3 regions of the Clostridium swellfunianum genome follow, and region 3 is predicted to be linked to each of the others. Evidence: riboswitches for the same ligand, from Rfam matches in the RefSeq annotation. Region 3 holds a riboswitch; each other region holds the start of a gene.
What was found. Region 3 has a riboswitch for S-adenosylmethionine ahead of NBE98_RS20015 (methionine ABC transporter ATP-binding protein). Riboswitches for the same ligand answer to the same signal wherever they lie in the genome.
Positions count from the first base shown of each region.

Region 1: linked by a shared signal. The riboswitch ahead of NBE98_RS20990 (pyridoxal phosphate-dependent aminotransferase) and the one ahead of NBE98_RS20015 (methionine ABC transporter ATP-binding protein) in region 3 are both predicted to bind S-adenosylmethionine.
Region 2: linked by a shared signal. The riboswitch ahead of metK (methionine adenosyltransferase) and the one ahead of NBE98_RS20015 (methionine ABC transporter ATP-binding protein) in region 3 are both predicted to bind S-adenosylmethionine.

Region 1 covers NZ_JAMOFV010000006.1:4,423,225-4,433,624, reverse strand. Annotated here, with positions in the region: gene NBE98_RS20995 (M20 family metallopeptidase) at 1-778, opposite strand, end outside; SAM riboswitch class I at 865-970, opposite strand; SAM riboswitch class I at 1,140-1,241, shown strand; gene NBE98_RS20990 (pyridoxal phosphate-dependent aminotransferase) at 1,367-2,554, shown strand; gene NBE98_RS20985 (MetQ/NlpA family ABC transporter substrate-binding protein) at 2,660-3,484, shown strand; gene larAH10 (NPN-dependent 2-hydroxyacid racemase, LarAH10 family) at 3,505-4,785, shown strand; gene abc-f (ribosomal protection-like ABC-F family protein) at 5,115-6,734, shown strand; gene NBE98_RS20970 (cupin domain-containing protein) at 6,819-7,076, shown strand; gene NBE98_RS20965 (YkvA family protein) at 7,079-7,459, shown strand; gene NBE98_RS20960 (glycoside hydrolase family 94 protein) at 7,565-10,400, shown strand, end outside.
Region 2 covers NZ_JAMOFV010000006.1:3,302,857-3,313,256, forward strand. Annotated here, with positions in the region: gene wecB (non-hydrolyzing UDP-N-acetylglucosamine 2-epimerase) at 1-954, shown strand, start outside; gene NBE98_RS15565 (YwmB family TATA-box binding protein) at 1,107-1,796, shown strand; gene murA (UDP-N-acetylglucosamine 1-carboxyvinyltransferase) at 1,820-3,079, shown strand; gene spoIID (stage II sporulation protein D) at 3,245-4,312, shown strand; gene NBE98_RS15580 (M23 family metallopeptidase) at 4,466-5,230, shown strand; gene spoIIID (sporulation transcriptional regulator SpoIIID) at 5,408-5,662, shown strand; gene NBE98_RS15590 (rod shape-determining protein) at 5,769-6,803, shown strand; gene yyaC (spore protease YyaC) at 6,855-7,397, opposite strand; gene NBE98_RS15600 (hypothetical protein) at 7,581-8,267, shown strand; SAM riboswitch class I at 8,391-8,491, shown strand; gene metK (methionine adenosyltransferase) at 8,609-9,784, shown strand; gene NBE98_RS15610 (hypothetical protein) at 9,955-10,221, shown strand; gene nagA (N-acetylglucosamine-6-phosphate deacetylase) at 10,279-10,400, opposite strand, start outside.
Region 3 covers NZ_JAMOFV010000006.1:4,204,591-4,214,990, forward strand. Annotated here, with positions in the region: gene NBE98_RS20000 (HAD-IB family hydrolase) at 1-387, opposite strand, end outside; gene NBE98_RS20005 (MetQ/NlpA family ABC transporter substrate-binding protein) at 554-1,387, opposite strand; gene NBE98_RS20010 (methionine ABC transporter permease) at 1,428-2,084, opposite strand; gene NBE98_RS20015 (methionine ABC transporter ATP-binding protein) at 2,071-3,042, opposite strand; SAM riboswitch class I at 3,168-3,284, opposite strand; gene pflA (pyruvate formate-lyase-activating protein) at 3,413-4,135, opposite strand; gene pflB (formate C-acetyltransferase) at 4,339-6,561, opposite strand; gene NBE98_RS20030 (FeoA family protein) at 6,897-7,124, shown strand; gene feoB (ferrous iron transport protein B) at 7,233-9,005, shown strand; gene NBE98_RS20040 (FeoB-associated Cys-rich membrane protein) at 9,055-9,210, shown strand; gene NBE98_RS20045 (ribonuclease H-like domain-containing protein) at 9,223-10,020, opposite strand; gene argS (arginine--tRNA ligase) at 10,128-10,400, opposite strand, start outside.

The DNA of each region.
Region 1 (10,400 bases), 220 kb from region 3:
TTGTAACTTTGTTTAAGGCTTCTCTACTTGATGCCCTTATAAAAAATCTAGCCTTTGCATACTCAGGAACAATATTTGGGGCATCTCCGCCATGAGTTATTATTCCATGAATTCTAACATCACTTGTCACATGCTGTCTTAAAGCATTAATTCCGTTAAAGAGCAAAATAACAGCATCTAATGCATTTATGCCTTCCTCAGGACATGCAGCTGCATGAGCTGGCTTTCCTATGTATTCAAAATCTAATGGATCTACGGCTAATGTGCTTCCTGTAATAGTTGTTTTTGAATTTGGATGAATCATCATGCAGGCATCTATTCCAGAAAGCAAGTTTTCTCTTACAAAAGTAGCTTTAGCACTTCCGCTTTGACCACCTTCCTCAGCGGGAGTGCCTAAAACTACTATCTCCCCACCAATTTGGTCTAAAACCTTTGACAAAGCAATAGCTGCAGCAATGCTTGCGGTTCCAATTATGTTATGTCCACAAGCGTGACCTAAGCCTGGAAGAGCATCGTATTCTGCTAAATAGGCGATTACAGCACCTGGCTTTTCTGATTTCTTTCTAGCTATAAATGCGGTTTCGTGTCCAGGGATACCTCTTTGAACTTGAAATTCTTCAGCTTCTAAAGTATCAGAAAGGAGCTTTGAAGAAAAATGTTCTTCATTTCCCACTTCAGGCTTCTCATGAATTTGGTGACTTATACAAATAAATTTCTCTGATAGATTATCTATAGTATTTAAAATAATATTTTTTATTTCCTCTAAATTGAAAGTCATAGTTTATCCTCCTGCAGAATATACTTTATAAAAAATAAAACCTCTCCTTAAGATAAGAAGAGGTTAAACATTGTTAAACTTAATCTATCTTATCTGTCAAGCTTTTGCTTGCTGGAATTGGCACAGTATTCTACGCTAGAACCCGCTGCCGAGGCTTCAAAGGGCCGTTCCCTCCACCTCTCTGGATAAGAAATATATTTTATTTATTTAATATATTAAAGCTAATATCCAAATATGTCAATATAAACTAAGTAAAAAATATTTTTAGATAGTTTTACAAAATGATGTTGACAATGTTAAAAATTGCATATATAATCAAATGCAAGTAATGCGAATTACGAAAAAGAAAATTAAATAATAATCCTTATCTAGAGAAGCCTAGGGACTGGCCCGATGAAGCTTCAGCAACCACATACTTAATGTACGGTGCTAAATCCAGCAGATTTATTCTGAGAGATGAGGGAAGGCAGTAGTTAATAATAACCCTTCCACGGGTTTATTTTTTTACCTGTGCTCCTTATCGATTCTAAAGATAAGGAGCTTTTATTTTACAACAAGGTTTTTACGAAAAGAAAGGAGGACTAATAAATGCCGCAAGTTAGCAGCAGATTAGATGGATTCACAGAATCAGTCATAAGAAAGATGACAAGAGTCGCAAATGAATATGGGGCAATAAATCTGTCTCAAGGTTTTCCGGATTTTGATCCACCAAAAGAATTGGTGGAAGCTTTAAAAAAAGCAGCAGATGAAGGTCCGCATCAGTATGAAATTACGTGGGGATCTCAAGGGCTTAGAGAAGTACTGGCGAAAAAACAATCAAAATTCATGGGATTAGATATAGATCCTAATAAAGAAATTGTAGTGACCTGTGGAAGTACAGAAGCAATGATGGCGGCTATGATGAGTGTTTGTGAGCCAGGAGAAAAGGTTATTGTATTTTCTCCATTTTATGAAAATTATGTGGCTGATACAATTCTTTGTGGGGCAGAGCCAATATATGTTCCATTGTATCCACCAGAATTCAATTTCAATAGAGAAGAGCTTATAAGAGCTTTCGAGCAAAAGCCCAAAGCATTAATTCTTTGCAATCCTTCAAATCCAACTGGCAAGGTGTTTACAAGAGAAGAGCTTGAGTTTATTGCAAATCTTGCAATAGAGTATGATGCCTTTGTAATAACTGATGAAGTCTACGAACATATTGTGATGAAGCCTTATGAGCATGTTTATTTTGCAGCTTTGCCGGGCATGTTTGAAAGAACAATAAGCTGTAGTTCATTATCAAAAACTTATTCCATAACAGGATGGAGATTGGGCTATATTATAGCACCAGAACACATTATTAATAATGCAAAGAAGGTACATGATTTTTTAACGGTTGGTGCAGCAGCTCCGCTTCAGGCAGCAGCAATCTCAGGCTTCAATTTACCAGAAGAATACTATGAAAGCCTAAGAGAGCTTTATACTGAAAAAAGAGATTTGTTTATAAAAGGGCTTGATGAAGCTGGACTAAAATATACAGTTCCTCAAGGTGCTTACTACATTATGGTAGATATATCAGAGTTTATTCAGGACACTAGCCTTACGGATAACGAGTTCTGCGAATGGCTGGCAAAGGAAGTTGGGGTGGCAGCGGTTCCAGGTTCAAGTTTCTTTAAAGAAGAGGTAAATCATCTAATTAGATTTCATTTCGCAAAGAAGACTGAAACCTTATTAGCTGCTTTAGAAAGACTAAAAAGCCTTAGAGAAAAAGCTTCAAGAGGCATAATTATGTCCTAAGAGTTTAATAATGTGAATTTTTAATTTGTGAAATTAAGTTTAATAAGAAATGCGTAAAGAGTAATAGGCTATACGTGCAAAAAGTAATATTAAGGGGGCATAAAAATGAAAAAGGCAGTATCAATTTTATTATCAGTAGTATTAGGTGCAGTATTATTAACAGGCTGTGGGGCAAAGAAAACAGCAAGTGTAGGTAACAGCGTAAAATTAGATGCGCCATTAAAAGTTGGGGTTACAGCAGGACCTCATGAGCAAGTGGCGGAAAAAGTTAAGGAAGTCGCTAAAGCAAAAGGTTTAAATGTAGAGTTGGTTGTATTCAATGATTATGTTCAACCAAACAAACAGCTTTTCGAAAAGCAAATAGATGTCAATATATATCAGCATGAGCCATATTTAATAAAATTTAATGAAGACCAAAAGATGAATTTGGTTAAAGTTGCTAGTGCTGTGAATTTCCCAATGGGAGCATATTCTCAAAAGATAAAAAGCTTAGATGAGCTTAAGCAGGGAGATAAGGTATCAATTCCTAATGACCCAACTAATGAAGCAAGGGCATTAATACTTTTAGAAGCCGCTAAGGTAATCAAGCTAAAAGAAGGTGTTGGCGTAAAAGCCACGCTTCAGGATATAGCTGAAAATCCTAAGAAAATTAAATTTATAGAGCTTGAAGCTGCAATGGTACCTCGCTCGCTTTCAGAAGTCGCAGCTGCAGCTATAAATACCAATTTTGCTATGGAAGCAAAACTAAATCCAGTTAAAGATTCTATTTTTATAGAGCCTAAGGACTCGCCATGGGTAAATATAATAGTTGCAAGACCTGATAATAAGGATGATGAAAGAATTAAAAAGCTTGTAGAAGCATATCAATCCCAAGAAATTAAAAAGTTTATTGATGAAACCTTTAAAGGTTCTGTAATAACAGCTTTTTAAAAGAGATAGGGGGAAGTGCCATGGCAGCTTACGAAATAAAGTATGGCAAAGAAAAGCTAAAAATAAATATTAGTGATGAGTATATAGTAAACACGCTGCTTCCAAAGGAGGCAGCTAAAATGGTGGATATAGCTTCAGAAGTAAAAAAAGCACTTAAAGAGCCTATAGGTACATCTCCGGTAAAGGAAATTGTGAAGCAAGGGGATAAGGTGTTAATAGTTGTAAGTGATATAACAAGATTGTGGATAAAAACTTCTGAATTTTTAGTGTATATTGTAAATTACCTTAATTCTATAGGTATTAGAGATAAGGATATTTCAGTTCTTGTTGCATTAGGAACACATAGACCATCAACTGATTATGAAAAAGAGCTTATAGTAGGTAGTGAAGTCTACAGAAGAGTCAAGGTATATGACCATGACTGCTTTAATGATGATAGTCTTTCCTATTTTGGGAAATCAAGCTTTGGAACTCCAATTTATATTAATAGAAAAGTGCTTGAGGCAGATAGAGTGATTTTAACAGGGGGAATTGTTTTTCACTTGTTTGCTGGTTTCGGGGGCGGGGCAAAAAGCATGGTTCCAGGAGTGGCGGGACTTGAAACAATACAGCATAATCATCGGCTGACTTTTTATGAGGGAGAAAGCACAGGATTAAATCCTGCTGCTGCCTCAAATAAAATTAAAGGCAATCCAATGAGAGAGGATATAAATGAAATCTGTAGAAGAGTAAATCCGGATTTTCTTTTCAATGCTGTACTTGATGCAGAAGGAAATTTCATAGAGTTTGTTGCAGGAGATTTTGAAAAGGCTTGGCTAAGGGGCTGCAGCACCATAAGGGAGCTCTATGGAATAAAAATAGAAGAACAGTCTGATATAATGATTGCATCAGCAGGGGGCTATCCTAAAGATATAAATTTATATCAAACTGTTAAGACTATGGATAACTGCATATATGGAAGCAAGGAAAACAGTTCTGTGATAATTGCTTCTGAATGTATAGAAGGTCTTGGAGCGCAAGAATTTTTAGAGTGGTTTCAATATAAAAGTCTAGAAGACATGGAAAGAGCACTTAAGAAGAACTTTACTGTACCTGGTTATGCAGCCTATAAGACTGCTTACCTGGCTAAATTTAGAAAGGTATTTCTAATATCTGCACTAGATAAAAAAGTGGTGGAAGAGCTTGGATTTATTCCAGCAGCTTCACTTGAAGAAGCTCTGAAGCAAGCATATTCAATAAGTTCTTCAAAACCCAGAATAACCTTAATGCCTTTTGGAGGAAACACACTTCCGATACTCTAAATACCTCAGGAGAAAAAATAACTATATATATTGAAGTATATGGGAGTTTATGTTAGTATGAAGGTGAAGTTAGACTTTAACTATTAATAAACTATGAGGTGTGAAATGATTAAGAGTTTTTTAACTAATAACTAATTAAATAGTTAGTCCTTAGAATTGTGCAGGGATTTCTATGCGCATTTTTAAGAGATGATAGTTAAAAAACACGTACAGGTTTATTTCCCACAGGCAAAATTTTAATATGGCTTGTAGCTGTATCCTGCAATACGGGTACAGCTTTACTATTTTTTGGCTGTCATCTCTATTTAATCTTAAAAGGAGATGATTGTATGAACGTTATTTTTGAAAATTTATATAAGGATTATGAAGGTAAGATTGTATTTAGTAGTATCAGTGGAAGAATAAATAATAATGAAAAAATTGGACTTATAGGAGTAAATGGGATTGGCAAGACTACCTTGGCTAAGCTTTTAGCTGGGCTGGAACAATATGAGGAAGGAAGTATCAAATATAGTCCCAGTAATTTAAAGATTCATTATATGAATGAAGCTTTGGAAGGTAAGGACTTCTCAAATTTAAGCGGTGGAGAGAAAACTAAACAGCTATTAAGTGAAACGTTGAATAAAGACTATGATGTGCTGATTTTAGATGAACCAACTAACCATCTTGATATGGAAAGTGTAAGCTGGCTTGAGGGCATTATTAAAAACTTAAGAAAGACAGTACTTATAATTTCACATGATAGATATTTTTTAGATAAAACTACCAATAAGATTTGGGAACTTTCGTCTAAAGAACTAAGACAATATGAGGGAAACTATACAAGCTATAAGCTACAGAAGAAATCAGAGATTAGAAATCAACTTAAGGAATATGAAAAGCAGCAAAGAGATATAAAACACCTTAATGAGGTAATAAATGATAGAAAAGATTGGTTTGACAAAGCACATAAGGCTGCTGGTCAGAATGATTTTGCAAGAAGCAAAGCTAAAAAGCATGTTAGCGTTATGAGGGCAAAGGAAAAGCAGCTTGAGAGGCTTGAGGATAACAAAGTAGAGAAACCAAAAGAAGAGGTAGCGGCTTGCTTTGAATTGCTAAATAAAGGCATTGTTAATACTAAACTTTCACGGTATCTAGTACAAGGTAATAATTTGTATAAAAGCTATGGTGATAGAACTATTCTAACTAAAGCCTCTTTTAGCATTATGAGAGGCGATAAAATTGCTCTATTAGGTAATAATGGTGCAGGGAAAACTACTATCATTAAAATGCTGAATGGATTGGATAAGAATTTCGATGGCATCATAACTGTAAATCCTTCTGTTAAGATAGGATACTTTGCTCAGGAGCTTGAAAATTTAAATTACGACAAGTGTATCCTGGATAATTTGCTTGAAAGCGGAGCAACTCAAAAGGAAGCAAGGCTTCTGCTTGCGTGCCTTTTATTTAAAGGAGATGATGTTTTTAAAGAAGTTAAGAATTTAAGCATGGGAGAAAAATGCAGAGTAGCCTTTGCAAAGCTTATACTATCTTCTGCAAATTTATTGATATTAGATGAACCAACTAATTATATGGATATTGTGTCAAAAGAGAAGGTTGAGGAAATTTTAGAAGAATTTCAGGGAAGTATGCTTTTTGTTTCTCATGATAGATACTTTGTAAATAGATTGTCTAATAAAGTTTTGCAGCTTAACAACTATAAGCTTACTACTTATTTAGGTGGATATGAGGAATACTTAAATAAGATTGAAAATGATAGAAAGGCTGAAGCTTTAAGTGAGGACTATAATACTATTAAGGATACTATAAGCAGGCTTGAGTGTGAGTTAGCTTTCATAAGTGGACGGCTCAATGATAAGTTGACAGAAGAAGAAAGACAGATAGTAAATGATAAATTTCTTCTTACTGCAAGAGAAATTAACATGTACAAAAATAAAATCAAGGCTTAAAATTTAATAGCTGTAAAGTTATAATATTTATAGTTTGCACTTAAAAAATGTGTACTTACAAAAGCAATTTAGGAGGAAATAACAATGGACTTAGAGAATATAAAATCATCAATAGCAACTAATGTTTACCACATACCATCAGATAAGAAAGTGCCGCTTCACCAGCATCCAAAACATGATGAAGTGTTCTATTGCGTAAAGGGAGAAGGCTTTGGGGTGCTTGCTGATGGAGAAGAAAAACTTGAGGCAGGCAAAGCTTTTATAGTTCCTGCAGGAACTATGCATGCATTAAGGTCTGATAGCGAAATGTATGTAACATCCTTTTTAATTCCTAAGGTATAAATATGAAGATTATAGATTTTTTAAAACACAAAACAAAACTGCTTAAGAGAGAATTAAGGGTATTATCTATAGCATACAAAAAGCCTGGAGTACCCTGGTATACAAAGACTTTAGCGGCTATTGTTATTGGATATGCTTTAAGCCCTGTGGATTTAATACCTGACTTCATTCCTGTACTTGGATATTTAGATGATTTGTTATTGATTCCTCTGGGAATATATATGGTAATAAAATTAATACCTAAAAATGTGCTTGAGGAATGCAGAATTGAAGCAGAAAATGCTGCTAGAGATGACAAACCCAAGAACTGGATTGCAGGCTTTATAATATTAGCCATATGGATTTTTATAATTGGACTAATCATATACAAGTATATACTTTAGTTAAACAGCAGCGTTCAGGCTGCTGTTTTATTGTTCATATTTTACCACTTCTTCGGGCATACTAAATCATGTTATCAAAATTGAAGCTTTAAAGGAGTGGAGGGAATGTTCTATTTTTATATAGTAATAGCGCTTATAGCATTACTGGCAGCTTATACACTTCTAAGAAATAAAAATGATGAGGAACATAACTTAATGGAGGATGTTCCTACAATTAGCGTTAATAAAGAAGAGCTGGAAAAGCATGCTGCTCAGATTTCTCAATATTATTCTACAGTTGCAAGAAAAAGCAATTGCCGAAGAAGATTAATGCAGAGCCTGGACATAAGTTATAGTAAGATATTAAGGACCTATGAGTACATAGATAAGGAAGCAAAGTATAAAAGAGAAGTAGTGCCTGCAGCTGAATGGATGCTTGATAATTTATATTTAATAGAAAGAGAATATAAGGATATAAAGTATAACATGCCAAACTCTTATTATAGAGGGCTGCCTGTAATTAAAAAAGGTATATTGAAGGGATATCCTAGAGCCTATCATTTAGCAGTAGAGCTTGTTTCTCATACAGATGGAAGAGTTGATGAAACCACAATAGAAACTTTCTTAAATGCTTATCAGAAAAACACTATGCTTACTATGGGTGAGCTTTGGGCTATGCCTATAATGATTAGAATTGCATTAATTCAAAACATAAGCAAAATAGCTGAAAGAATAATTTACGCTCAGGAAGAAAAAAAGAAAGGAGATATATTAGCTGAGAGAATAATAAACGCTTATACAGAAAACAAACTTGAAGAAGAGTTAGTAACTTTGGCTGGTAATGGTGATGTATTAAGCTCACATTTTACAGAAAGATTTTTAAAGATATTAAGAGACAACGGAATAGATAATCTTGAAGTATATAAATGGATTGATGAAAAACTTGAATTTCAGCAGACTACAGCTGAAAAAATGATAAATATGGAACATCAAAAGCAGGCAGGATTTCAGATATCCATAGGAAATTCCATAACAAGCATAAGGGAGATTGGTGCACTTAATTGGAGAAATACTTTCGAGAAGCTAAGCTTTGTTGAAAGAATTTTGAGGGAGGATCCTGCTGATGTATATAAGGCTATGGATTTTGAGTCACGAGATAATTACAGACACAAGGTTGAGAAAATTGCTGAGCAGGTAAACCTAGCTGAAGCAGTGGTTGCAAAAAAAGCTGTAGAGTGCGCAGAAGCTGCTGGAGATAGTATAGATTATGAAAAACATGTTGGTTATTATCTTCTAGATGAGGGTGTAAGAAGACTGATTGGTTCCCTTAATTATCATTACAAAGGGCTTAGAAGAATAAAGGAGCTCATAGGAAGACATAAAGTCAGTTTCTATATCGGAAGTATATTGTTTGGCACACTTCTAATATGCTCCTTGGCAATAGGAATAGTAAGCTACGGCAGAAGCGAACCAATATGGAAATATGTAATTGCTGCACTAGCACTTTTAATACCCTGCAGTGAGATAGTTGTTTCAGTTTTAAACTGGAGTATTAACAGGTTAACTTCTCCTAGGTTTGTTCCTAAACTTGAACTAAAGGAAGGAATACCTGAAGAAAACAGTGCTATAGTTGTTATTCCGACCCTTCTAAATAGTGAAGACAGAGTACATCAACTAATAAGTGATATGGAAGTTTATTATCTTGCAAACCAAGAAAAAAATCTATATTTTGCGCTTTTAGGGGATTTTAAAGACAGTTTTTTCGAAAGGGAAGAAGATGACGATATCATAGTTGAAGCAGCACTAAATGATATTGAAACTCTGAATAAAAAGTATTCTCATAACGGAGAAGATATTTTTTATTTTCTAAATAGATACAGACAGTATAACGAAAAGGAAGAAGTTTGGCTTGGATGGGAAAGAAAACGCGGCAAGCTTATGGAATTTAATGCTCTTCTAAGAGGAGATACATCCACAAGCTATAATGTTATAAGCGGAAGTATAGCAAAGCTTCAAAATATAAAATACGTTATAACCCTAGATGCAGATACGGAATTAGCAAGAAGCGTTGCAAGAAAGCTAATAGGAGCAATGACACATATGCTTAACAAACCCCATATAGATTATGAAAACAAAAAGGTTTTAAGAGGTTATGGCTTAATGCAGCCTAGAGTCAGTGTAGGGATAATGGCAGCAAATAAAACTATGTTCTCTAAGATTTTTTCGGGGGAAACAGGTATTGACCTATACACTACTGCTGTGTCAGATGTGTATCAAGATGTTTTTGGAGAGGGTATTTTTACCGGTAAAGGTATTTATGATGTAGATGTCTTTAACTTCATGCTTAAGGATGAGATTCCAGAAAATAAAGTTCTTAGTCATGATTTACTAGAAGGCTCTTATGTGAGAACAGCTTTAGTTACTGACGTAGAGCTTATTGATGGTTATCCTGCTTACTATAACTCGAGTTCTATGAGGCTTCACAGATGGATAAGAGGAGACTGGCAAATAGCTGGATGGATAACTAAAAAATCTCCTCTAAATGCTTTATCAAGATGGAAGATAGTTGACAATTTAAGGAGAAGTCTTTTGACTCCGTCTATAATTCTTTTAGTTATTCTAGCTTTTTGGATATTACCACAAAGTGATGAATGGCTGATAATATCAGTGCTTGCGCTACTTTGCCCCATATTGTTTGATGTCTCTGAAGCCGTTGCAGCACCAATAAAGGGAATAAGTTTGTCAGGAAGAATAAATAGCGGAAAAATGGCAGTAGAACAGATTTTTTTGATCTTCTGCTTCTTGCCTTATCAAGCCTATCTAATGATGGATGCAATAGTAAGGACAGTTTACAGACTTAAAATAAGCAAGAGAAAGCTGTTAGAATGGCAGACAGCTGCCGATGTAGAAGCAAAGCTAGGAAGAAAAGCAGAAAACTTTATAGCTTCCATGTGGCCTGGCA
Region 2 (10,400 bases), 900 kb from region 3:
TTAACTGGAATTACAACCAGGGTTTTAGAAGGCTTAGAAGAAATCTTTGAGATAGAGAAGCCAGATATAATACTTGTTCATGGCGATACAACTACAACCTTCGCAGGTTCTCTTGCTGCTTTTTACAAGCAAATAAAAGTAGGGCATGTAGAAGCTGGGCTTAGAACCTTTGATAAATACTTTCCATTCCCTGAGGAGATGAATAGAAAACTTACAGGGGCAGTGGCTGATCTTCATTTTTCTCCAACTGAAAGTTCAAAGAGCAATCTTTTGAGAGAAGGCATAAAAGAAGATGATATTTTCGTTACAGGAAATACGGTTATAGATGCAATGGATTTTACTGTTGAAAGTAATTATGTATTCAACAATAAAATTTTGAATAATATTGATTACAAAAATAAGAAGATTATACTAGTAACTGCTCATAGAAGAGAAAACTGGGGAGAAGGAATTGAAAATATTTGTAAGGCTTTAAAGACAATTGTTACAGAAAATGAAGATGTCGAAGTAGTTTATCTAGTTCATTTAAATCCTGTGGTTAAGGATGTAGTATATAGTTACTTAGATGGTGTGCAAAGGGTGCATCTTCTTCCACCGTTAGATACTAAAGAAACACACAATCTTATGAATAAGTGTTTTATGGTTATGACAGATTCAGGTGGACTTCAAGAAGAAGCCCCTCATCTTGGAAAACCTGTACTTGTTTTAAGAGATGTAACAGAAAGACCAGAAGCTGTACACTCTGGAACTGTTAAGCTTGTTGGAACAAATATGTTTGAAATTATTCAAAATGCTAATAGGCTTATAAAGAATTTATCAGAATATGAGTCTATGAGCAAGGCTGTAAACCCTTATGGAGATGGTAAAGCTTCTGAGCGAATTGTTGATGCTATACTATATAGCTTTGGTTATAACAATGGAAGGGTTCAGGAATTTAAACCTAGTAAAGAATAACGGTGTTCGTATTATGAAACAAGAAGGCTTTGGCCTTCTTTTTTTTCACACTTTTTTAAGAAAACTATATATTAATAATATACTTATCGAATAAAACTGAAAATTCTTGTCCATAATCTAGAGGAAGTCAATTTATGCAGGGGGATAAGAATATGAAAACAAAAGCAATTATATTATTTATATTTATAGTTATTGGATTTGGGTATTTCAATAATAGCTACCTAATAGGGTCAAAAGATGTAGATTTTTTTAATGATATAGTAAATATTTCAGGGGGAAAGGTTAAAGAGTTTGGTGTGAAGGCAAGTACTGAAACAAAAGAAGATCCAGAAGAATATTGCCTAAGCATACTAGAAAAACTTAATATTAGCAATTCTGATATAAATATACTTAAAGATAACAATGTTTATTCAATTGAATTCACTAATAATGAAACAAAAGGTTACATAGAAAGCACAAGTTATGATAATCATAATGTTGTGACTTTAAATGTGGTACAGTATAGTAATGAAAATAAGCTTTCAGAACTTAAAAATAAAGTAGGTATTGCACTAGGAAAGGCTGATAAGGATATCAAGTATTTTGATTACTTAAAAGCTGAGATATATAAAGATGATAAAACAAAAGTAAATAAAGATATAGCTGAATTTTTAAAACAAAAGAATGTCTCAAATATCGACACTGTAAAAATAGACAATGGATACAGCACAGTAGCTTATACTAAAAAATATCCAGTTATGAAGAACAACGGAAAATGGATGGATTTTAATTATGCTGTATGCAGTTATTCATCTGGTGATTACGTTATAATTGGATCACCTGTAATTATTACAACATATTAGTGATCAAGAAATGGGGGATATGAATGGAAAAGATAGTGGTAAAAGGTGGAAGTAAACTTAGCGGCAAGATAAAAATAAGTGCAGCAAAAAACTCAGTGCTTCCAATTATTGCAGGAAGCATTTTAAGTGGAGGCAGATGTGTTATCGAAAATGCTCCAATGCTTGAGGATGTTTTTGTTATTAGTGATGTATTGAAAAGTGTATCAGCTGAAACTGTAATTGATAAGGAAAACAGCAGAATATTGATTGATACCAGCAATATTAGTTATGGAGAACCATCCAGTGAATTAGTTAGAAAAATGAGAGCGTCTTTTTTGATCATGGGCCCCATGATTGCAAGGTTTGGAAGATTTAAAATTTCTCTTCCAGGAGGCTGCAACATTGGAACACGACCAATAGATTTGCACTTGAAAGGGTTAACAGCTTTAGGTGCAGAGGTAAGTATAGGACATGGTTATGTAGAAGCTGTTGCAAATAGGCTTATAGGAAATAAAGTTTATTTGGATTTTCCTTCAGTAGGGGCTACTGAAAATATTATGATGGCTGCGGTTTTTGCTGATGGTGAAACAATTATTGAGAACTCAGCAGAAGAACCAGAAATTGAAGATTTAGCTAAGTTTTTAAATAATATGGGAGCTATTATTGAAGGAGCTGGAACAGATACAATTAAAATTACAGGGGTAAAAAGCCTAAGGGGCACTGTACACAAACCTATATGCGATAGAATTGAAGCAGGTACCTTTATGGTTGCAGGAGCAATAACTAGAAGTAAAGTTGAAGTGGTAGGGGTTAATGAGGAACATTTGAAGCCAATTATAGCTAAGCTTACTGAGATGGGAGTTTCTTTGGAACTTGGAGAAGACAGCATAATTGTAGACGGTACAAAGATTTTAAAGCCTGTGGATATTAAAACAATGCCATATCCGGGATTTCCAACGGATATGCAGGCTCAAATGATGAGTTTGCTATGCACAGTGAAGGGCACAAGTGTTATTACTGAAACTATATTTGAGAATAGATTTATGCATGCACAGGAATTGAAGAGGATGGGAGCAAACATTAAGATTGATGGACGCAGTGCTGTTGTCGAAGGTGTAGATATGCTTACAGGCTCAGAAGTTAAGGCTACAGACTTAAGAGCTGGTGCTGCGCTCATTCTAGCTGGTCTAGCATCAGAAGGGGAAACTGTAATTAGCGATATATATCATATAGATAGAGGATATGTTGATATAGAGAATAAGTTTAAAGGCTTGGGAGCAGATATAAAAAGAATAGAGGCTTAACGCTTTTTAGTGAGCTGGTACATAGTGTGCCAGCTCTTAAAATTTTATAAGGCATAAAATATTAAAACGTATCCTAACTTTTAATTCTTTTAAAGGTAATATAAAGGAGTATTCGCTAATAAACTGTAATATGCGCAAAACTCTTAACTAAAGAGGGGGAATACTATGCAGAGAGTTTATGTGAAATTTCAGTTTAAAAAGTTAGCAGCAGTTTTTATTATCTTCATTATCTTTGTAATAGCTATGTCTATTTTCATAGTTGGAATAGGTAATAAAGAAAGCTATTTAAATAATAATAATGGTGTCACACAAAAATTTAGACAGAACAGTGATGACGCAGTATTAAAGAAGACTAGCGGTGAGATAAAAGTGAAAATTTACATGTCTCAACAGGATAAAATAGCTGAGATACCTTTGGAGGAATATGTAAGAGGAGTGGTGGCTGCAGAGATGCCTGCTAACTTTGGTGTAGAGGCCTTGAAGGCTCAGGCTGTTGCAGCAAGAACTTATGTACTTGGACATATGACGGAATTTGGAGGTAATAAATGTTCTATAGGTAAGGGCGCAGATATATGTGACACTGTTCACTGTCAAGCTTACATGGATAAAGAAAAAAGATATAATGATTGGAATAAGAGTGAAGCGGATATATATTGGAGTAAAATAACAGATGCTGTTAAAGATACCGCTGGGAAAGTTTTAACTTATGAAGGTAAGCTAGTGTTGGATCCTTATTATTTTGCTATGAGTAGCGGCAAAACTGAGAATGCTGTTGATGTTTTTGCTTATGATAAGCCGTATTTAAGAAGTGTTGAGAGTGAGGGAGATAAGAACGTTAAGGATTTCCAAACTACAACTACATATACCTATGATAAGCTGAGTAGTATTATTAATAACAAGTATCCAAAGGCAAATGTTTCACCCAAAAAACTAAAAAGTCAGGTAAATATAACTGACAGGACATCTGGTGGGGGAAGTGTTAAAAATATGAAGGTAGGAAGTATTTCTATAACAGGCAGGCAGTTTAGAGAACTTTTGGGCTTACGGTCCTCAAACTTTGATATAGTATATGGCTCTAAGAATATTCAGGTAGTAGCAAAAGGAAGCGGTCATGGAGTCGGCATGAGTCAATGGGGGGCAAGTATCATGGCTAAGGAAGGCAATAGCTATGATAGAATTCTCATTCATTATTACCAGGGAGTAAAAATAGAAAATATTGAAAATATAAAATGATAATTTAGAGATATCCATTTGAAGGATATCTTTGTTTTTTATAGTAATCAATAAATAATGTGTCAAAAGTTAAGGAAAAATGTAGAAATAAAATTATATAAAAAATGTATTAAGTGCCAAGCTCTGGACAGAATACAGAAAGGAGGTGTTTGTATGAACAAAAAATTTTTCAGCAAAACGTCAAACTTTTTTAGAAAGGAAGGCTTCTACGTAATCCTATTTGTATGCTTGTGCGTAGTAGCTACAGTGGCAGCTGTTACATCAAGAACAGCAAAACCAAAGAACCCACCAGTAGTTAATGAAACAGCAGTTAACGATTCAAAGACTACAGGCACAGGATTAATAACTGAGGAGCCAACTAATGACTACCCAAACGCTTTACAGGTTAAGGAAACACCTAAACCTAACACAAGCGCTAACGCCAATACTGGAATAACAGTCCCAAAGACTGGTACAGCAGCAGTATCAAAAAGCGTTGATTTCAAATTTATAAATCCTGTTGAAGGGACTCTTGCGAGAGCTTACTCTGAAGATCCAGTTTACTCAGATTCAACAGATTCTTGGAGACCAAACTTCGGAATGGATATTAAAGCTGAACTTGGTAAATCTGTAGTTGCAGCAGCTGATGGAAAAGTATTAGAAGTTGGCGAAGGCGAGTATGGCAGTTATGTTGCTATATATCACGAAAATGGTCTTACAACAGTATATGCTAACTTGGATAAAGAAATCAAGGTTTCAAAGGGTCAGTCAGTAAAGAAAAACACACAGATAGGTAAGGTTGGTAATACAACTCTTAGAACAGGATATGAAAAGTATGGCAGCCATTTGCACTTTGAAGTAATAAAAGGCAAAGATGTAAACAATGACAATAACAAAGTTGATCCAGCTAAATATGTAAAATATACATTAGCAAAATAATTGGCAGGCTAATATACTTGTAAATTGCAGAAAACAATATTCTGCAAATAGCCATAAATTTTAAATACTTTTATTTAGCCGTTTTCCGAAATAATTAGCGGAAAATGGCTAATGAAAGTAATTTAACATAGTACAAATGCATATTTATAAATATAGAAGGGTTAAGGAGGTAGCACTTTGAAAGACTACATTGAAGAAAGAGTTCTTGAAGTCGCAAACTACATTATTAATTCAAAAGCTACAATTAGAAAAACAGCCAAAGTATTTGGAGTAAGTAAAAGCACTATACACAAGGATATGACAGAGAGGTTACCGAAAATAAATCCTCAAGTAGCAGATGAAGCTAAGAGCATTTTGGATGTAAATAAGGCAGAAAGACACATTAGAGGTGGAAAAGCTACTAAAATGAAGTACAAGGCTATTGAAGGATAAAAATATTCCTATTATAATTAGATTATAAAGCTTAAAATAGTGGAAATTTCAAGTAAATTTGCAGCTTGTTTTAAAGTATTACAAAAGAGCAGGAGTGTATGTAGGGATGTTTTTTAGCTTAGGAACGGATATGGGGATTGACTTAGGTACAGCCACAGTACTTGTGTATATTAAGGGCAAGGGTGTTATACTCAAAGAACCTTCTGTAGTTGCCATTGATAAGAGCAATAATAGGGTTAGGGCTGTTGGTGAAGAAGCTAGACAGATGATAGGAAGAACCCCGGGAAATATAGTGGCTATAAGACCGCTTAGGGATGGGGTTATATCAGATTATGATATTACAGAGACAATGCTTAAACATTTTATCAGAAAAGCATGTGGTAAAAGAAGAATTTCAACTCCTAGAGTAATGATATGTATACCATGTCAAGCAACAGAAGTTGAGAAAAGAGCTGTTAGAGACGCAGCTGTTAATGCAGGAGCAAAAAAAGTTTTTTTAATTGAAGAACCGCTGGCTGCAGCCATAGGTGCAAATCTTGACATAACCGAAGCAAGTGGGAACATGGTAATAGATATAGGCGGAGGTACAACTGATATTGCAGTAATTTCTTTAGGTGGAATAGTTGTGAGATCATCTATTAAGATGGCGGGAGACAAGTTTGACGAAGCAATAATAAGATACATTAGAAAAAAGCATAAATTAATGATTGGTGAAAGAACTTCCGAGGATTTAAAAATAAATATTGGTTCAGCATTTAAGAGAGATAAAGAAGTTACTATGGAAATAAGAGGAAGAGACCTAATATCAGGTCTTCCCAAAAATATAATTGTATCCTCAGAGGAAATGAGAGAAGCTTTAAAGGATACTGTAAATGCTATTGCTGAATGTACCCATTCAGTATTGGAAAGAACTCCACCTGAACTTGCAGCGGATATCGCTGATAAAGGTATTATCATGACTGGTGGGGGCGCTCTTTTAAATGGCTTAGACAAGCTAATAGCCGAAGTTACTAAAGTGCCAGTAAGAGTGGCAGAGGATCCTGTGTCTTGTGTGGCCTTAGGAACTGGCTTAGTTCTTGACTATATAGACAAAATAGACCTTAGAAGTAACGGTTATGATGTCGCTTTAATAGACAGATAGTTGAATCTGATAAAAGCTTAGGCTCTGCAGTACTGCAGAGCCTAAGCTTTTTTAAAGCACTTTTTCGCTGTCTCTCTTATACAAGTAATAAGCATGCATAACTGCATCTGTTATAACTTTTGATAGTTTCATAATTAAATCGAGTCGTATGTTTCTATTGGTAAATAATTCACTGCTTTCGCTGGAGTCTACAATTCCAATAAGAGAAGCTTTGCCGACATCAGGCAAGGATTTACCAACTCCCTTTCCGGGATGAATAGGATAATCTCTAGCTTGAATTTCACCTATGCTGTCACTGTCGCCTAGACAAGCATCTATACCGATGATATTTCCATTAGGATAAGCGTTTTTAATCTCGTTAAGTCTTTTATCTATATTTAAGGCATGGATTGGTTCTGATATTGTTCCAAACACGGGAAACGGGAAAAAACTTTGTTTTAAAAATGTTCCAACTAATGGACCTAAGCAATCTCCAATACATCTATCTGTACCAATGCACACTATAATTGTATTCTCATCCATATAGTCTTTTATAAAGTTTGCAATTTCGTAATAGGCTAAAGGATTTGTAAAGTGTGTTTTTATCTTGCTCAAGAAATAACCTCCCTGTCCTGCTTATTATGCTCTGAACAATTATTAATTGTTCAGTTCCTTATTATGTTTAATTCGTCAGTTATAAACTTATTAATAATATATATGTGGAAAGTACATGGAATATAAGAAAAACTGAATAAAATTTATAAATAATGGAATAATACCCTAATAGGAGGGATTTCCATGCGTAAAAAAATAGGTTCTATAATAATTATTGTTTTCACATTGATTTATGTTTCTGTTATGATTTATGTAAGCGGATATGATTTGGTTGAAATAGGTAGAGTAAAAGCAAGACAAGTTATAAATAGTGCTAAAAATAGTAAAATTGCATTAATATTAGAAAATAATAAAAAGCCCAAGGTCATATATGAAGATGTTAAGCAAAACTCTGAAATTGCAGTGAATAATAATACAAATAAAAATAATGTTAAGAAGTCTGAAGGAAAGCTTTATCCTTTAACTGTTATGAAAGTTAGTGATAAAGCTAAGGAAAGCAAGCTTGAAAAAATATACCTTGAAGAAAGAGAAATACGACAATCTGCAAACGATCAAACACCTATAGATTTAAATAGTATAGCTAAAGCACCAAAGAGTAAAAGTGAAACTAAGTCCAACAGCGAAAATAAAAATAATGAAGATGTATCAGTATTCAAGGTTATGACTCAATACCAGCTTACAGCTGAGGATAAGGAGCGAATACGTACGCTATCTAAGAAATTGTCACCTTTAGATCAAGAAAAAATAAATACATATCTTCAATTTATAAACGATGTCAATGCAAAGAATGCAGTTAATCTTTTAAGAGATAGACTATCCGATAAGGAATTTGAGAAAATAAAGGACATAAGCATAAAACTTAATAAGTAATAATTTTTAGAAAGTATTATCAAATTATAGTTTTGTGTAGAAAATTGAAGATATAAAGAGAAATTTTATTGACAGTTTTTTTGTGCTATGGTATTATATTTTCGAATTTAATAAGAATAATTGCTCTTATCAAGAGAGGTGGAGGGATTTGGCCCTGTGAAGCCCGGCAACCGGTTAGATAACTAAGGTGCCAATTCCGCAGCATAAAGCTTGCAAGATAAGTGATACGTTATATACGTGCCTCTTCTTGTAGAAGAGGTTTTATTTTGCAAAAGACAGCTTAGGTATAGGCTTATTAATTTGTTAATAATAATTTATACATACAGAAGGGAGATTTTGGAATGAGAAGATTATTTACTTCTGAATCAGTTACAGAAGGACATCCAGATAAAATTTGTGATCAGATTTCAGACTCAGTGCTAGATGCAATACTTGCTCAAGATCCTAATGCCAGAGTAGCGTGTGAAACAGCTGTAACTACTGGTATGGTTTTAGTTATGGGGGAAATATCAACAAACTGCTACGTTGATATTCCTAAAGTAGTTAGAAAAACTATCGAAGATATTGGTTATACTAGAGCAAAATATGGTTTTGACAGTGATACATGTTCTGTTCTTACATCAATAGATGAGCAGTCATCTGACATAGCTATGGGAGTTGACGAAGCTCTAGAATCTAAGAAAGGCGAAATGGACAAGATTGAGGCTATAGGTGCAGGAGACCAGGGTATGATGTTTGGGTTTGCTACAAATGAAACTCAAGAATTTATGCCTCTTCCGATAGCAATGGCTCACAGACTTGCAAGAAGACTTTCCGAAGTTAGAAAAAATGGAACACTTTCTTATTTAAGACCTGATGGAAAGACTCAGGTTACAGTAGAATACGAAGATGATAAGCCAGTTAGAATAGATACAATAGTTATTTCGACTCAACACAATCCAGACGTTACTCGTGAGGAAATAGAGAGAGACTTAATTGAGAACGTAATTAGAAAGATAGTTCCATCTAATCTTCTTGATGATAAGACCAGATACTATATAAATCCAACAGGAAGATTTGTTATTGGTGGTCCACAAGGAGACTCAGGTCTTACTGGTAGAAAAATAATTGTTGATACTTATGGTGGATATGGAAGACATGGAGGTGGAGCTTTCTCCGGAAAAGATCCAACAAAGGTAGACAGATCAGCTGCTTATGCTGCAAGATGGGTTGCTAAAAATTTAGTTGCAGCGGGTGTAGCCGATAAGCTTGAAATTGAGCTTGCTTATGCTATAGGAGTTGCAAAACCAGTATCAATTGAAGTTATAACTTTTGGAACTAATAAAGTTTCAGATGAAAAGATCATAGATATAATTAACAAGGTGTTTGACTTAAGACCAGCTGCTATAATAAGAGACTTGGATTTAAGAAAGCCAATCTACAAACAAACAGCTGCCTATGGCCATTTTGGAAGAACTGATATTGATCTTCCATGGGAAAGACTTGACAAGGTAGAAGAAATTAAGAAGTATTTATAATAGGTATAAGACTGCTGATAGAATCAGCAGTCTTATATTCTTTATAGGAATAACTGTTTAATTGAGGGCGTTATTACAGATAAGCTTAAAAAATGAATATTTTACTATATATCTGTTGAAAATTATAATAGCAATATTTATAGCTTATACGAACTAAAAGAGGTGATGATATGTTTTATTCATATAGCAAAAAAATGATAAAAGTCTTCCATTTTATAAGAATTTGTTTTTCGAGATTACTGATGATATCAGCAGCAATAATAATTGGAACAGCTTTGCTGTCGGTATATACTTTTATAAATTTTGTAAACACAATGTCTAGAGCCTACAGTGGTAATCCCGGCGCAGGAACAGCCATTTTAATAGTATTGATAGGAGTGCCGACTATTTCATATATATTTGAAAAAGGATTAAGTTCATATCTTCAACGTAAATAAAAACAACTAGTTATCTAGATATATCTTTTCTGGATAACTAGTTGTTTTAAATATAGCTTACACTTTTGAGAATTTTCCTGATATAATAACTTTTTGTATATTTATATCTTCATCGAACAATACTAAATCAGCATCGTAGCCTTCCTTAATAAGACCCTTTTTATCAGATACACCACAGT
Region 3 (10,400 bases):
TTGAGCCATTTCTCTAACAAGTTCTATAGGGCTGCCTGAAATAGTTATAAGTACATGCCCCTGTTGTTTATGCCACTTTATCCTGTCTCTTGTAAAAGTATAAACTCTGTCACCTTTCTGATTAACTACATTTCTAGCAATAAACTCCACCTGAGACCTATGCAATCCTTTTATTGCTTCAACATATATGTCTGCCATTCTTAATAGATAATTATCATAGTTCCCTTGTCTCTTATCCCATTTCTGATACTCAAGCCTTACATCATTATACCATCTTTCAGGGTCTATTATCTCATATTTAACCAATTTTTTGAATATCTCAGCAATAAGTCCTTCTCTGTAAAGAGTACCATCAATATCAAAAAAAGCTCCTATATTTTTGCTCATTCCTGCCTCCAATACCATGTTTAATAATATAATATTATAAATACGGTAATTATGCTATCAATATTTTGTAAGATATATATTAAGTATAACCAAATCTTTCATTTGTAATGAAAGTAAGAATAAAAAATGAAGAATGGAGAGTAAGAATCTCACATTCTTCATTTTTTTAAAATGCTGGTATTACGCTGCCGTCTGTATACTTATTTTGAAGGAACTGTTTAACCTCTGGTGAAGTTAGCGCCTCTGAAAGTGCTTTGATATAATCCTTATCCTTATCAGACTTTTTTACAGCTAAAATATTTGCAAATGGAGAATCTTTTGCTTCAATTGCAAGTGCATCCTTAGATGGATTTAATTTAGCTTCCAATGCATAATTCCCGTTAATAACAGCTGCATCAACATCATCTAGAGTTCTTGGAAGCTGTGCTGCTTCAAGTTCTTTAAATTTTAAGTTCTTAGGATTCTCAGTAATATCTATAGCTGTTACTAAATCTCCGCTCTTGAGTTTTATAAGACCGGCATTTTCAAGAACTCTTAAAGCTCTTGCTTCATTAGTTGGATCATTTGGTACTGCTATGGAAGCTCCGTCTTTTAATTCAGTTATTGCCTTAACCTTCTTAGAATAAACTCCCATTGGTTCTAGGTGAACTTTAACAGTATAATCTAATGAAAGATTTTTTTCCTTAACCATATTCTGAAGATAAGGCACGTGTTGAAAGAAATTTGCATCTAATTGACCGTCATTTACTGCAAGATTTGGCTGAACATAATCAGTAAACTCTGTTATTTCAAGTTTATAGCCTTTCTTTTCAAGTAACGGCTTAACAACCTCTAATATTTCTTTATGCGGTACCGGGCTTGCTCCGACCTTAATTATCTTTTTTTCGGATGAACCTGTGCTTGTTGGTGTGCCTGACGCCGGAGATGTTTGTTTTGCTCCGCAGCCTGCAAGTCCTGCTGTTAATGCTACAGCTAATAAAATACTTAATGTTTTTTTCATTTTTAAAAACCCCCTCTTTAAAAATATAATATTTTAAAATTTATTTGCTTAGCTTTTTATAAGCTAGATTACCTAAGCCTTGAAGTATCTGAACCACAATAATAAGTATAATAACAGTGTAAATCATTATATCTGTCTTAAACCTTTGATACCCATACCTGACAGCTATGTCCCCAAGACCTCCTGCACCTATGGTACCAGCCATTGCTGAATAGCCAATAACACTTATAACTGTAAGTGTTATTCCAAGGATTATAGATGGAAGAGCCTCTTTTATCATAACTTTAATTATTATCTGCCAAGTACTTGCACCAAAGGATTTTGCTGCTTCAATAATTCCTGGATCAACTTCTTTAAGAGCTGATTCAATAACTCTAGCTGCAAAAGGAGCTGCCCCAATTGTAAGAGGCACTATAGCTGCTTCCCTTCCAATGGTAGTTCCCGCAATAAGCTTTGTTAGTGGAAATATTGCTATCATCAATATTATAAATGGGAAGGATCTTAAAAGATTTATAAAAAAATTCAAAATGCTATTTACTGCTTTATTAGGCTTCAAACCTTTAGCATCTGTTATTACCAAAGCAATAGCAGGAATAAAACCAATAATTACCGCATAAAGAGTTGATAGCAGTACCATGTACAATGTGTCCCATAACCCGGGCAAAAGTATATCTAATAATAATTTATTTAACGGCATCTTTTATTACCTCCCAGCTTACTTCCTGCTTTCTTAAGAATTCGAATATTTGTTTTTCATATCTTTCCTCTACATTTATGACTAAGCTTCCCAAAACATCCTCTCTAAACCTTTCAAGCTTACCCCAAACTATTGAAAAATCTATATCAAGATCTCTAGCCATTGAGGTTATTATAGTCCTTTGACTTTGATCTTTTGGAAAGAATATTTTTATATTTGAGCCTTCACGAGGCAAAAGCTCTTCCTCGCCCATAAGGTCCCTCAATTCATGTGGAGGTTCAAGGAATAAATCTTCAACCACACCAATAGCTTTAACTTCACCGTCTTCCATTAAAGCTACTCTGCTGCACACCTCTTTTATAACCTCCATTTGGTGTGTAACTATAACTATTGTTATATTAAGCTTTTGGTTTATTTCTCTTAAAAGCTGAAGTATTGATTTTGTAGTCTTAGGGTCTAAAGCTGAAGTAGCTTCATCACATAAAAGTATTTTAGGCTGAAGAGCAAGAGCCCTTGCTATTGCAACTCTTTGTTTTTGTCCTCCGCTCAGCTCCCTAGGATAACTTTTCGTCTTTTCCTCCAAACCTACCAGCTTTAAGAGGCTGTGTACTCTCTCCTTTATTTCTTCTTTAGGAACTCTCCATAGCTGCATTGGTAGAGCGACATTTTCATACACATTTACTCTGTTTAATAGATTAAAACTTTGAAATATCATTCCCAGTTCTTTTCTAAATTCTCTTAATGATTTAGTTTTAAGGCTCCTAACCTCTTTATCCATAACAATTATACTTCCACTATCGTAGCCCTCAAGACCATTAAGACACCTAAGCAATGTTGACTTTCCTGCTCCGCTATGTCCAACTATTCCAAAGATTTCCCCTTGCTCTACTTCTAAGCTTACTTCACGAAGCACCTCTGTATTTCCAAAGCTTTTTGAAACTTTACTTATATGAATCATTCATTTCCCCCTTACATACTTATTTAAGAATCCAAATACTATCAATTGATATTAATAACTATTCTAATTAAAAATATAAAAATAAGCCCCGAGAAAACCTCGGGGCTCTATAAGCATTCCGTGTTTCCTCATCTCCCAGTGTTTATAAAACACTGCAGGAATTGGCACCATTGCATTGTTATAATAACAATGCCGGTTGCCGGGCTTCATAGGGCCAGTCCCTCCACCTCTCTAGATAAGTATATCATCAATATTAAATTACTTTAGTTAAATGCAGTAATACTGTGTTCCTGCATTGATTTAATTATATTAACATTTGGTGTATATGTCAATAGATTTTTGCAATTTTTATTTTCATATTTTGCAATTGTTAAGCATATTTAATGAAATCGTTTAGTTGCTTTTCTAAGTCCTTAGTATATTTTTTGTCCATAGGTTCTAAATTTTCTAATCTGTATGGAATGCCAAGTTGCTCATATTTGGAAACTCCCATTGTATGATAAGGAAGAAGTTCAACTTTATCAACATTTTTAATTTCTTTTATAATGCCCTTAAGCTTTTCAATATGCTCTGCAGAATCTGTTATTCCTGGTACAACCACATGTCTAATCCAAACCTTTGTATTAGATTTATCTAATTCTTCAAGAAACTGATCTAGACCATGCTTACTTCTGCCTGTAAGGTTTTTGTATCCAAAATCATCTACATGCTTTATATCTAAAAGTACCAAATCTACATACTTTAGTATTTCAGAATATTCTCCAAAGCCATATCCAGCTGTATCTAACGCAGTGTGTATTCCCTTTTCCTTACAAAGTTTAAGCATTTCCAGCAGAAATTCAGGCTGAAGAAGAGGATCTCCTCCTGAAAAGGTAACACCACCGCCTGAGCGTTCAAAGTATGGTCTAAATCGCATAATCTTTCTTAAAAGCTCCTCTGGAGTCATTTCATTTCCTCCATCCATAGCCCAAGTATCTGGATTATGACAATAAGCGCATCTCAGCTTGCATCCCTGAAAAAACACAACCGTTCTAACTCCCGGTCCATCTACTAGCCCCATACTTTCAATTGAGTGTATTCTGCCTTTTAGCATTTAAATCCCCTCCTTCAGAATTTATTAACTATATTAAAACCACTGTTAATTTAAGGTGGTAATCGTATAAACGAGTACCACCTTAAGCTTTAGAGTTGAGCCCTGCCAGAAGCAGCCTACAATAGTCTGTTGCTCAGCTCAAAGCAAGTGCCTATTTAAGTCTCAGAATTAAGCCCTGCCATAGGCATGGAGAGCCTATTTGATTACATTTTTTCGTGGAATGTTCTGCTTATAACTTCTTTTTGTTGTGATTTTGTTAATCTGTTGAAGTTAACTGCATATCCTGAAACTCTTATTGTTAATGTTGGATACTTCTCTGGGTGTTCCATAGCATCCATTAATGTTTCTCTGTTTAATACATTTACATTTAAGTGGTGAGCATCTTGACCAAAGTATCCGTCCATTATTGATGCAAGGTTGTTTATTCTTGATTCATGATCTTTTCCTAGTGCATCTGGAAGTATTGAGAATGTATTGGATACCCCGTCTTCGCAGCTTGAATATGGAACCTTAGCAACTGAGTTAAGTGATGCAAGTGCACCTTCTAAGTCTCTTCCATGCATTGGGTTAGCTCCAGGTGCAAATGGCTCTCCAGCCTTTCTTCCGTCTGGTGTTGAACCTGTCTTCTTACCATAAACAACGTTTGAAGTTATAGTTAGTATAGATAATGTATGCTTTGCACCTCTGTAAGTTGGAGTCTTCTTAAGTTCGTTTGAGAAGAAGTTAACTAACTCTATTGCTATGCTGTCAACTCTATCATCATCGTTTCCGTATTTAGGGAAATCTCCTTCTACTTCAAAGTCTACAGTTATTCCATTTTCTCTTATAGGCTTAACCTTAGCATACTTAATAGCACTTAATGAGTCTGTAGCAACAGATAAACCAGCTACTCCAAAGGCCATAAGTCTTCCAACATTAGTATCATGTAAAGCTAATTGCGCTGCTTCATAAGCATACTTGTCGTGCATGTAGTGGATTATATTCATTGTATTTACATAAAGCTCACTTAAGTATTCCATAACTTTTACATAGTTAGCTTTAACTTTTTCATAATCAAGAACTTCATCCATTATTGGGTCAATTCCAGGAACAACTTTTATTCCTTGCTTTTCATCAACACCACCGTTGATAGCAAGTAGTAATCCCTTAGCTAGGTTACATCTTGCTCCGAAGAACTGCATTTGCTTTCCAACCTGCATTGCAGATACACAGCAAGCTATAGCATAGTCGTCTCCGTAAGTTGGTCTCATAACGTCATCATTTTCATATTGAATTGAGTCAGTTAATATTGACATTTCAGCGCAGAACTTCTTGAAGTTTTCTGGTAATTGCTGTGACCAAAGAACTGTCATATTTGGTTCTGGAGCTGTTCCAAGATTAATTAATGTGTGCAGGTATCTATAAGAGCTCTTAGTAACAAGAGGTCTTCCGTCTACACCAACACCACCTATTGATTCAGTTACCCAAGTTGGGTCTCCAGCAAATAAATCATTGTACTCTGGAGTTCTTAAATGTCTTACAAGTCTTAGCTTGATTATGAATTGATCAATTATTTCTTGAGCTTGCTCTTCAGTTATTAAACCTGCTTCTAAATCTCTCTCAATGAATATATCTAAGAATGTGCTTGTTCTTCCTAATGACATTGCAGCACCATTGTTTTCTTTAACAGCTGCAAGATAACCAAAGTATAACCATTGAGCTGCTTCAACAGCGTTAGTAGCTGGCTGTGATATATCAAAGCCATAAGAAGCTGCCATATTCTTTATTTTAGCAAGAGCTCTTATTTGCTCGTTTAATTCTTCTCTAAGTCTAATAGTTTCTTCAACCATTATTCCTTTAGTATTCTTAAGATCTTTCTTCTTTTCAGCTATTAATCTGTCTACACCGTAAAGCACTATCCTTCTGTAGTCACCTATTATTCTTCCTCTACCATAAGCATCTGGAAGTCCAGTTAATACTCCAGTTTTTCTAGCTGCTCTTATTTCTTCTGTATAAGCATCGAAAACACCTTGGTTATGAGTCTTTCTGTAGTTACTGAATATATCATCCATTCTTTCGCTTATCTTATAGCCATAGGATTCAAGAGCACTTTCAGCCATTCTGATTCCGCCCCATGGATTTGTTATTCTCTTTAAAGGAGCATCTGTTTGAAGTCCAACAACAACTTCATTTTCTCTATCTATATAGCCAGGTCCGAATGCATCTACACCTGATACAGTTTCAGTGTCAGCATCTAGAATACCTTTTTTGATTTCTTCCAATATTAATTCACTGCATTTTTCCCATACCTTCTTAGTCTTATCAGTTGGACCTGCTAAGAAGCTCTTGTCACCTTCATATAATTTATAGTTCTTTTGAATAAAATCTCTAACGTCGATATTATCCATCCATTCGCCTTGTATAAAACCTTCCCATTGTTTAAACATTAACTTCACTCCTTGCTTCGTCTTATTACAGTTCTATTATACAATGTTTTTTCATCTGTATCAATAGTAATTTTTGTTGTTTTCAGCCATTTTTGCTCATTATATTAGAACAGTTTACTATTCTGTTTCATTTTCTCACATTTGCTGTATCATTCGATATTTATTATTTATTAATTGTTATTATGATATAAAAACTTTATTGTTATTCCTCTTGTAAACCTTTTAATGCATACTATTTTCATTAGTCCGTTAGAATTTTAACCTTTTTCCTTGACAGACAAATATATTAGTGGTAATATTTACTTGAGAATGATTTTCAGTGTGGGGTGGTAATAATGAGCATTTATGATTTAAAGCCAGGACAAAAAGCATTTGTCACTAGAATTGTAGGAGATGAAAAACTAGCGAAGAGATTGCTAGCTTTAGGCGCTATAGAGGGTACCGAGGTTTCAGTTAAAACAGCAGCTCCACTAGGTGATCCAATTATAATCAATTTTAGAGGCTTCGATTTAGCAATTAGGAAGCAAGATGCAAGAAACATTGTAGTAAGAAACGCAAAATAGAAACAAACAACTTAAGGATTGTTAAGTGTAGAGTTCAAAACAAAGAATACAAAGAGTTTAGGTATTAATAATTCTTAAGTACTAAATAGGAATACAAGGGGGATTTAGATGATTACAGCTGCATTGCTTGGTAATCCTAACGTAGGAAAAACAACTCTTTTTAATCTGCTTACAGGTTCAAATCAACACGTAGGAAATTGGGCTGGAGTAACTGTTGAAAAAAAGGAAGGTTTTCTTGGAAATAACATTAAGATCGTAGATTTGCCTGGAATATATGCCATGGATACTTATTCTTACGAAGAAAAGGTATCTAAAAACTTCATTGTTAATGGAAATGTAGATTTAATCATCAACATAGTTGATGCCTCTAATCTAAATAGAAATCTCTATCTTACAACACAACTTAAACAGTTTAAAAAGCCTATCGTCTTAGTTTTAAACATGATAGATTCCGCTGAAAGCAAGGGTATAAAATTTGATTATGAAATGCTCTCAAAAGAGCTTGGAGTAACTGTAGTTCCAATAATAGCTTCAAAAGGTAAAGGCATCGATAAACTGAAGGAACTTTTGAATAGTTCTGTTTTTTTAAAAGATTCTGATGATAATAACTTTCAGTTTCACACAGAAAAAGAAGCCTATGGCTATATTGAAACTGTATTAAGTAAATGCTTAACCTATACTTCTAAAAATAAAGTTTCCACCACTGAAAAAATAGATCGGTATGTTATAAATAGATTTTTAGCTTATCCATTATTTTTGCTTATACTATTTTTTATATTTCAGTTCACTTTTAGCTGGGTAGGTCAACCCCTTGCGGATTGGCTTGATGCACTAGTATCAGATAAACTTGTTCCTGCAGTTGATGTGATGCTCTCTAGCAGCAGTGATTGGTTCAAATCATTGATAATAGATGGTATCATAGGCGGTGTTGGCTCAGTCATAGTATTTCTTCCTGTAATATTGGCATTGTTTTTATGCATCTCTTTCTTAGAAGATAGCGGATACATGGCTAGAGTTGCCTTTATAATGGATAGAATAATTAGAAAGATGGGACTTTCCGGAAAAGCATTTATTCCACTTATAATTGGTTTTGGCTGTTCTGTTCCAGGAGTAATGTCCGCAAGAACCCTTGAAAGTGAAAAAGACAGAAAGCTGGCAGCTTTAATAGTTCCACTTATGTCCTGCAACGCAAGATTACCTGTTTATTTAGTATTTGCTGGAGCATTTTTTAAGGGTCATGAATCCTTAGTTGTAGCTTCACTTTATTTAATTGGTGTAATAATTGCATTTATAATAGGAATATTATTTAAGAATACTTTATTTAAAAAGGATGATGAACCTTTTATAATAGAACTCCCTGAATATAAGCTTCCTGAGGCAAAAGGACTGGCACTTCATACTTGGGAAAAAGGAAAAGGCTTTTTAAAGAAAGCTGGAACAATAATATTCTCAGTATCTATTATTGTGTGGGTACTTTCAAACTTTAACTTTAATGGATATACAGATATAAATTCAAGCTTCATGTCCAATATTGGAAGAGCTATAAGTCCTATATTTTATCCTCTTGGCTTTGCTTCCTGGCAAAATGCAGTATCTTTGCTTGCTGGAATAATGGCTAAAGAAGTTGTAGTTGGTACTATGGGAGTTATATATGGCGGTGAATTAACAGAAATACTTCCAACAGTATTTACTTCTCTTTCAGCTTACAGCTTTCTAGTATTTGTTCTTTTATATACACCATGTGTATCATTAATAGCTACAATGAAAAAAGAGTACGGAACAAAGATGGCTACTTTTTCAGTTACTTATCAATTTATACTAGCATGGGTAGTTTCCTTCCTGGTATTTAATATAGGAAGCTTAATATTAAGAATATTTTAATTGGACATATTACTTCTTAGTAGTGTCCTTAAAAAGGAGTGTGGTCTTAATGCCTGAAATAATCATAGCTGCTGTACTAATAGCTGCTGCAGGATATATATTTTATAAAAACTTTAAAAAGAGCGCCTCTGGTGAATGTAACTGTGGAAGCTGCTCAAATAGCTGTCCAAAGTATTCAATGTCAAAAGAAAAAAAGCAGGATTAGTTCCTGCTTTTTTTAATAGCTGTTATTTGCAATAGCTGTCAATTCTGTTTCATCCTTGGTTCCTCTTAGTATTGCATCAATCACCTTTGAGGCAGCTTTTTTAGAAATTCTTTCAACATCTACATTCAACTCTATTTTATTCTTTTTTATCAAACTTCTTAAAAACCTAAGCTGTTTTTCTGTTATACAATCATCCCTTACGATAGTATCACTGCTTTGGACCTTATATATAAGAGTAAATATTCTAGGAAGGTTTAATACATCTTCATAGTTATGAAGCATAATGATATCCTTTAACTCTTCATCTTTAGTTTGAAGATATTGATTATACATCTCAACGCTAATAGCCCCATCTATTTGATCTTCTCTTTCAACACCTAAAAACTTTTCAACTGTTTTTAGATTGCAGCGTTCCATGCCAAGCTGTCTGTAATAAGGTCTTATCATTCTATACAAGTCAATATGTTCAGAAGGAATATTAAAATATATATTATTCTTTTCTGATCTTCTCACTACAAAAGGCTCATCAAAGGCTATTCCATTATAGGAGCACCATTTTGAAAACTTTTCTAAATCACTGCTGAAAGCATGTAATATGTCAGTTTCATCCTCAAGTTCCTCAGCGAAATACTGTTTTATTGTAAGAAGTCCTTCTTCATTAAAATACCCCAAGGATATTAAAATTATATGATCCTTGTCCTTCTCAAACCCTGTAGTCTCTATATCAAAATAAGCAATATTATGCATATCGTATTTATCTATGACTTTTCTATCAACTTTAATTTTATCTTTATACTCTCTAATAAACATCATTTCCTCCGTCTAGTCAAAGGCTTACTAATAGATTATATAACATATTGGAAGATTTTAAAATAGAAAAACTCCATAGAGTACGTAAAAACTCTATGGAGTCATAATTACATCTTTTCTACTACTTCAAGTCCTATTAAGCTTAAGCCGTTTTTAACAGCCTGACAGGTAGCTTCAACTAGCTTTAGCCTTGCAATCTTAACTTCCTCATCTTGCGCATTTAATATACTGTGTGCGTTGTAGAATTTGTTAAAGGCTTTGGCAATTTCAATAACGTGTCTTGTCAATATTGAAGGTTCTAGCTTATCAATAGCAGCAAGTATCGCATCCTGAAGTCTTGAAATAAGTTTAACTAGTTCAAATTCTTCTGGTGAAGTTAT